DNA from 2 places in the Metabacillus herbersteinensis genome. Region 2 is predicted to be linked to the other one. Evidence: riboswitches for the same ligand, from Rfam matches in the RefSeq annotation. Region 2 holds a riboswitch; the other holds the start of a gene.
The links. A riboswitch is a leader RNA that binds a small molecule or an ion and turns the genes downstream of it on or off. The one in region 2 is predicted to bind cyclic di-GMP.
Positions count from the first base shown of each region.

Region 1: it holds a riboswitch for cyclic di-GMP, as region 2 does, so the genes downstream of both, ACFFIX_RS00445 (anti-repressor SinI family protein) here and ACFFIX_RS19485 (hypothetical protein) in region 2, are expected to answer to the same signal.

Region 1 is NZ_JBHLVO010000001.1:90,865-94,802, reverse strand. It holds gene ACFFIX_RS00475 (hypothetical protein) at 1-816, opposite strand, end outside; gene ACFFIX_RS00480 (PqqD family protein) at 1-29, opposite strand, end outside; gene ACFFIX_RS00470 (hypothetical protein) at 908-1,081, opposite strand; gene ACFFIX_RS00465 (hypothetical protein) at 1,600-1,830, shown strand; gene ACFFIX_RS00460 (DUF5658 family protein) at 1,842-2,165, shown strand; gene ACFFIX_RS00455 (hypothetical protein) at 2,223-2,435, shown strand; gene ACFFIX_RS00450 (helix-turn-helix domain-containing protein) at 2,463-2,804, opposite strand; gene ACFFIX_RS00445 (anti-repressor SinI family protein) at 2,884-3,039, opposite strand; cyclic di-GMP riboswitch class I at 3,072-3,159, opposite strand; gene ACFFIX_RS00440 (YqhG family protein) at 3,466-3,938, opposite strand, start outside.
Region 2 is NZ_JBHLVO010000022.1:4,871-8,808, forward strand. It holds gene ACFFIX_RS19460 (hypothetical protein) at 1-86, shown strand, start outside; gene ACFFIX_RS19465 (RNA-dependent RNA polymerase family protein) at 208-714, shown strand; gene ACFFIX_RS19470 (HNH endonuclease signature motif containing protein) at 704-1,123, shown strand; gene ACFFIX_RS19475 (GNAT family N-acetyltransferase) at 1,414-1,809, shown strand; gene ACFFIX_RS19480 (helix-turn-helix domain-containing protein) at 2,238-2,462, shown strand; cyclic di-GMP riboswitch class II at 2,471-2,554, shown strand; gene ACFFIX_RS19485 (hypothetical protein) at 2,798-3,175, shown strand; gene ACFFIX_RS19490 (hypothetical protein) at 3,582-3,938, shown strand, end outside.

The DNA of each region.
Region 1 (3,938 bases), on a different contig from region 2:
TAAGAGTTCTTTTGAACATAAGTATTCATTAGGAATCATCTCCCAGAAGGTATTGTTTTTTTGAAAGTAAAATTCATATACTGGTATGTTGTCAACTAAATTCTTTAAAAGGTAAAAGATACTTTTTGCTTCTTCTGAATCATGGGTCCAGAAAAAAACCTTATCCATTAAATTGAGAATCCCGTTCGATTTCTTCATTTCAATTTTTTCATTTATTAGTGACTGATGTAAAAGGTGTACACTTGAAAGCGGAATAGGTTTCTCAATTTCAATTCCCTCTATTTCACTACGAAATGGTGAATGAAATACTGTTACTTTTTCCTGTGTTATTTTCACTATGGTTGCTTCGTCTGAAAGTAATGGTCTAGGATAGGATAATTTTGCAACAGTTGATTTGCCTGCACCTGACTGACCAGAAAAAATGTAAGCCTTCTGTTGTTCAATAACACATGATGAATGAATTAAAAGACCCCAGTTCATATGTACAATATAAGAGCTATATAAATTCATTAAAGCATGCTTCAATGCAAGTTCATTATGAATAAACATTTTGGCCTTGGTATAATCAGAATTCACTTCGATAAAATAATCCGCACGGAAAAAAGAAATATTATTCTCTTTCTTTTCTATCTTTACTTCATAATCAACAAAAGGAACCCCGAATCCGAATTCAATTGTTACTTCCATATTCTGTTTAGCAACTAAATTCGTATTATTAATCAAAATGAAACTTTTTCTGAAGAATGCTTTAACTTCTGTTGACTCACTAATAATCTGAAAAATATGTTCGCCAATTTTTATATCTTGTTTATGCATTTATTCGACTCCTAGAAATATTAAGAAATCTAACTCTAATTAAGGTCAATAGTGTTAAAACTATTGACCCCTGAATTAAATAGTAGCTACATCAACCTTGCCCGGTTGCTTTACCACAACCTGGTGATTTTCCGTTGTTGGTTTGATGATTATTAGGTGGGATTATCCCTTTGCCAGGATTACAACTCTGAGCCGTCTCAAATCGAATCGGCTGATGACTTAACACCATAGGCCGTGCATAATTTTCTTCAACATATAATTTCACATTTTCACCTCCTTAATTCATAGCAAAGTAACTATACTTTATAAAGAACAAAGAGATCAAAAAAAAGACTATGTACTTCAAGGTTTACTGCTAAATAAGAATTTATCGTTCTTTATAACATTATAAATATAATTTCTGTTTATTAAAAGAGTTAAATTTCGACAAATTTATATTATCGAATAGACGTAGGTCGATACTGTCAGAAGGGGGATAGAATAAACGGATTATTTGCTAGTGTTCAAAAACAAAAAACTAAGAAAATCAAAGGATAAGAGAGAAAAATAAAGAAAAGTACTTATTTTAAAGGAAAAGTAAGGGATTTTAGTGTTCTCAATAAATGGATAACTATTATATACTGAAACTAGGTCGTTCATTAAAAAGAACGTAAAGTAAAAAGGAAACCAATTGAGGAAAAGGAATTCGCTCATCCTCTATAGTCAAATACAAAAATTAAATTTTTTTGCTCTAGATGTTCTTTATTGAGAATTGATAGTGCTCTATTTGAAAGAAGTGAAATGATGAAAAAACTACTTAAAGGTCTATCTACAATTCTCCTTGGTTTATTGGTCCTAACAGCTGGACTTTTATTGTTCTTAGAACTCCAACCAAGAGGTGAAGGAGAAAAGGGTCAGGGAGATCAAGCTCTCGAAAATACAAAAGTTGATCCACAGGAAGAAATAGAAACATACGGTAAAACCTATATAAGTATAAACAATGCACAAAGATCGCTCATAACAGTGGTTGTCTAAAAGGAGATCCCATGAAATACTCTTTTCTCTCATTAGCACTACTCAACATCATCGACCTAGACCTTACATTCATAGGCTTACATTTCGACCTTATTGAAGAAAATAACCCACTTATGAAATTCCTTTATCATCAAAGTCCATCTTTATTTCTAGGTGTGAAATTATCCTTTTCAATTTTTTTATTACTTCTTGTGATGACGCAAAGATTGCCGAGTACCTTTCTACTTAAATCGCTGACTTTAATTGCAATAAGCATTTATCTAGTTGTTTTATCCTTACATAGTATCTGGATTTATTCTTTCCTTTTTTTAACAGGGGGTCTTTTCAGTAGGTAGTTATGAATAGGCTTTCATAACGTGATTGTTCAATGATGGTAGGGGAGTGGATGAGGTATGTATAAAAAACACTGTAACCGATGTTTTCAGCCTTCTTTCAGTAGCTATGCTGGAGGAGAGTGGATTTGTCCTATCTGTACTAATGATCTCACAACTAGAAAAGCAGTAATTGCAAGCAATCGTACAGATTTGACTAGTAACTATGCAAAGTATCAAGATCAGAAGGAAGTATCTTGTAAAAAGAATTCATCTGTCTCTTACCAAGCATAATAAAAAGTGAGTCGGATCGGATCCAACTCACTTTGTTTTGTTTTCTTGGTTAACTTTCCATTTGTTGAATTCTAAGAATTCCTTAAATTGATCTTTTGTCACTCCGGAATTCATTGCTTCTCGTACAAGTGAAGACCATTCGTTGTCGAGGTTACTTTCATATGTTGTTTCATATTCTTCGTTTAATAATGTGTTTACCGAAATGCCTAGAACAGAAGAAATCTTTTCTAAAAATTGAACAGAAGGGTTTGATTGTAGATTACGTTCGATTGAACTTAAGTAAGATTTTGCGACTCCTGCTCGTTCTGCTAGTTCAGATAGAGATAGATTTTTTTGATTGCGGTATTTTTTTATGTGCTGTCCAATCATTTGATCACCTTCCTATTATCGCCATTCTATTATAGCATATAACGAAGGGAGTGTATGATATTTAGAACACTTTTTCATATTATTTTGTAAGCTCCGGAAATTTTGTTGAGACGTTTGGATAATTTGATAGAAATTGACGTATTTCTTCTGGATTAATACCTAGTTCTAAAGCAGACAGAATTAATTCTTTCCACTCTTGATCTAACGTGCCGTAATCGATTGTGCTACTCTCCATGTTTCCCCCCCCTAAAATACCTTCCCTGTATTTCAGGCAGCCCAGCCGTCATGGTTACTATGTAACGGAAGACCTGTGACTTTGCGTCCCTATTTTTCAATAGGTTTGCCTTTAACTGATCAAGCAGTTAATGCCTATTAAACAACGTATTACGAAAGTCCTTACTTTATGTATCACTTACTTCCTAAATCTATTATAAAAAGGAATTTCTAGGAAGTGTGTTGAAACCTGTCGACACACAATATTTTTTGAATTGTAAGAATATTTTACAATACTGTAACACTACAAAGGTTATAATACCTATGTTACATATAGTTATATTGGTTTAGTAAATATAGTTCAGTAAGTAAAGGGTACTTTTACCTATTTTTTATACAGTTTTACAAAATTTAATTTTGTCGAATAGAAGAAGAAAATAATGTAAATTTAAGCATTAAAAGACTTTGGAGTTAAATAAAAGATGCCACCGTTTTGAACAGACACATTAATTTGTGGTTCATAGAGATCTTTTAGTGCTTCCTTTTCGATATGATAGCAGTCTGGTTTTTCTTCAATGTCTTCGTAGAAGTGGTTTAATAGCATTAGATCCTCGTTCTGGCGTTGTCTCGCATCGTCAGCCCAGTTGTGATTATCTTGCTCAATAATTTGCTGAATATATTGCTGGATTCGTATTAAGCCACTTTGAGGTTTGATGAGTGGGGACATCGTAAAGCTATAATCAGGGATTCTTGGTGTTAGTTCTAGCTGTTCAAGTTTTTCTTGAAAGTTCTCCACTAAACTCCCGCTAATTAGGTGAAGGCCAATCGAGAATAATTGATCTTTTTTCATATCGCATTGATAAGAAACCATTAAATTGACTGCTAGCCACGGGTGTAGGGGAATACTCCCGCCTGATGATT
Region 2 (3,938 bases):
GTGATTCAATCTTCTTTGAAGTAGCTTGGAGAATCTTATTCTTTATTCCAAGAATGATAATACGTTTAATCAAAAATTTATTTTAACTTAAGGGATAAAAAGGATAAGTTATTTTCAACAATCGGGCGCGCGCGACAAGTTCTGTAATAAACACTTTACAGTGTGAAAATACAGGAAGTTTACTAGATTAACTTCCGGAGAATGGGAATGATGGAACCATGTTTCCTGAAACCCCGTTTAAAACTCGATATTTCGCCGGAAAAATCACAAGTTGTGAATCTACGAAAACGAGAATCCGAATTCCTAGGCTTTACTATACGTGCAAATAAGAAGGGCAAAAAGAGAGTTGCGCATACAGGTATTAAAGCTGATAAAAGGCAGAAAATCAAGAAAGAAGCCAAAGAACACATTCGAAGAATAAAAGCATCACCCTCTGCCTTAAATGCGCTACTTTTCAATAGTTTTGTCTCGGGCATCCATCATTATTTCAAAAGGGCAACACATGTCAATCCAGAGTTTTCACGTCTTGCCTATGATCTGCAAGCCTTCGTATATAATCGTCTCAAACCAGTCGGGAAATATGAACACCCAGCCAACCCACCGCCAACATATAAAAAATTGTACAGCTTGGGTTTTAAAACGTTCAAAATTGCCAATGTGTATCTGTTTGTTTCCTCTGGCCGATGTAAAAACGGTAAATACAATGAATTTTAGTCCAAAGCTTATACCTTATACAGTGGAAGGAAGAGAGCGAATACACCAGAAGATTCGTCCAGATATCGAACGAGAGATTGGCTTTCTCATGAAATCGAGGATCCCGAACCGAAGTGTCGAATATATGGATAATCGGATAAGTCGGTACAGTATGAAAATGGGGAAATGTGAAATTACAGGCATCGATTTGTCTGCCCTTGAAGTACACTGTCACCATTATATCCCGTTGCACCTGGGAGGAACCGATACATTTCACAATTTACGAATCCTCCACAAGGAGGTGCACAAATTGATCCATCATACAGACAAAGAGGCGATTAACGTTCTCATAAATAGACTTGGTATCACCAAGATTATGGTTGATAAGATCAACAAGTACCGTGAAAAGTGTGAACTTGAACGGATTTAATTTCCAATCTATGAGTAACGAGGAACTTATGATCTAGTACATTTCGTTAGATGGAACGCGAAGTGCTGGGAAACTAGCATGCTTCGTGCGGAGCAGGGGAAAGCTGGAGATAACATCAAACGCTTACCTATTGCAAACAATAATTGAACAACGATGGACTGTTTAAGCAGTCCATTTTTCTTGGTATTTAATCATTTATAAAACCTTTGTAGAAGAAGGAGTAAGACTTAACCATATAGAAACTAGCATAGATAGAGTTCTATTGTAGGTGAATGAAGAGAGGAATAAAAATGAACTATAAAGTGATTATTAACATTCCAATATCTAATAATGAAGTGCCAGAATTAAGAGAACTTGTTGGTTGGGGTAGACGAGATACAGATTTCCCGACTTTGTTTGAGCGTTGTAATTTCTGGGCTGGGGTAAGAGATAAAAATAATAAACTAATTGCTTTTGGTTATGTTTGTGGAATGGGCTTAGAACACGGTTATATGGAAGATATAATGGTTCATCCTAAGTACCAAGGGAAAGGAATTGGAGTTAAGTTGGTAAAGGAATTATTAAGAGAGTCTGAACGTTTTGGATTAGGAATTGTAACAGTTACATATGAGGAAAATAAAAAGAACTTTTATAAAAAATGTGGCTTTACAATTGGTTCAGGAGGAGTATGGCAATCATATAAGTAAAAAGCCTTACTCAACGAAAAGGCGCGATTGTTGAAGATTAAAGGTAGAAAATGATCAAAGTTTTTTATAAAAAAATAAACCGATAAAATACTATAAGAGCATGTTTTGATTAATCTTTTTTCAAAACATACTCTTTTTATTTGCTTTTATATCAAGGTTATTAGCATCAGTTTGATCAAACTTTATTTTAAAGCAACAATTGCTGAAATTTCTAAAATCAATATAGAAAATTATGGTACAATTACCAAAAGTAGATCTTTATACCCTTATTTCGTGCTTAACATTAATTAATACGTTAATCAGACCTTATTTATAATTAGGGAAATATAACTATAATTAGGGAATAATTATAAGTATATGTATTGTTTTTCCAAAATGTAACTTATAGTCTGTAGAAGTCAGAAGGAATTGAAAGTAAAATAATTACTATGATGAAGGGTACAATTGATGTGAAAAAGCAGTTTGGATTAAAAGTCAGACATTATCGAATGATCAGAAACATATCTCAAGAAGAACTTGGAGATATAACAGGATTACACCGAACGTATATTAGTGATGTAGAAAGGGGCCAACGTAATTTATCCTTAGAAAACATCTATGCCCTTGCTAAAGCGTTAGGTGTCAGGATGGGTAGTCTATTAGATTTTGATTAAATTTTTTTGTGAATTTGGAATGCAATGAAGGAATATTCTTATGTGGGCACTTAAATATTCTGGAGCAACTAGTGCAACCGGCCTAAATATTTTTAAAATATTAGGCTTTTTTGTGTATCATTCTTTAATAAATGTTTAATTACTAAAAAAAGAGGTTATATTAATAATTAGTGGAAATATAAATTAGTATTACTTTTCACTTTTTTTAAAATAAATTATGGGATTCTACAATATTCGTATTTTATTTATATTAATATGATCTAAACTAGTGTTGTACCATTAAAAAACTAATTATAAATACGAAGAATATAGATATATACTTGTGGGGTGTTTTTATGCAACAAAATGAACCATTAAAAGCTAAGTGTGAACTAGAATTAAATAGCATACATGTATCTAGCAAAAAGGAGTATTTCTTCCGTAGAACTTTTTTTGTTGTTGATGGAGATCTTTTTGTAGAGCTAGTAGCTTTGATGGAAGAATCTACAATGGTTCAGGGGACAGAAGTGCAAAAGGGAAATGAGATACTTGCATCTGATTCAAGGGAATTATCCTTTAGTAATTACCCACACTCGTTTGTAGAAAACTTGTCAGAACTAGGTATAATTAAAGAAGGATACAAAATTAGTCTTGAGCAGCTCCAATACCTTCTATCAACTTATAATGAAGATTTATTTGCTATCTCAGAGGATGTTATTAAAATAATTAACTAATACTATATATACAAGTCTTAAGTGATGGAGAGCCCATCGCTTTTTTTGTTTTCAAATTATACACACTATGATACACTTTAATTGTATTTTATTTTTGTTTTTATTTTGTTAGCAACTCTTCATGAGTTAGCGGGATTACATTAAACGTTCAGAGCCTTTGGGCTGGTTTTTTCTTTATGAAACCACGCCTAAAGGCTCTTTTTTGCGTTGTTTAGGAGGTGTAGCAAGTTTAATTAGGTGTTCTTTATGGGTGGAGTTATAAGGTTACTAGACTTTAAGAAAGGGTGTTTTTTGATGAATTTAGATTGTAGTATATGTTTGGGTTATTGTGAGTTAATGATCCTTCTAAGGGGAAAAAAATATTGTTCTGACCTATGTCTTGAACAAGTACATGAAGAGGATTGCCATGTTTAAACTTACATGTTTTGCATCAATTACTCCAGAAGATTTAGAAAAGGCTCTTAAAGGATTGCGCTTTGTTGCAAAGAAAGATGGATATGAGTGGTATGTTGACGGCCATGTTTTTCGCATTGAGCCTTTCAAAAACCAATCAAGGGATTCATCTAAGGGATATCGTGTTTATTTTAACGGTGCTATTGATGGTGGGATTTATCTGTTTGATTCTTCTCTAGGTTGGTTATCTCCTAGAATTATAGGAATTGAATATGAACTATCACATTCAAAAATGAAGTCTACTGATTGGATAAATGACCTTAATAGAAGGATGTCATTCCAAACTTTAGATATCAGGGGACTATTTCAA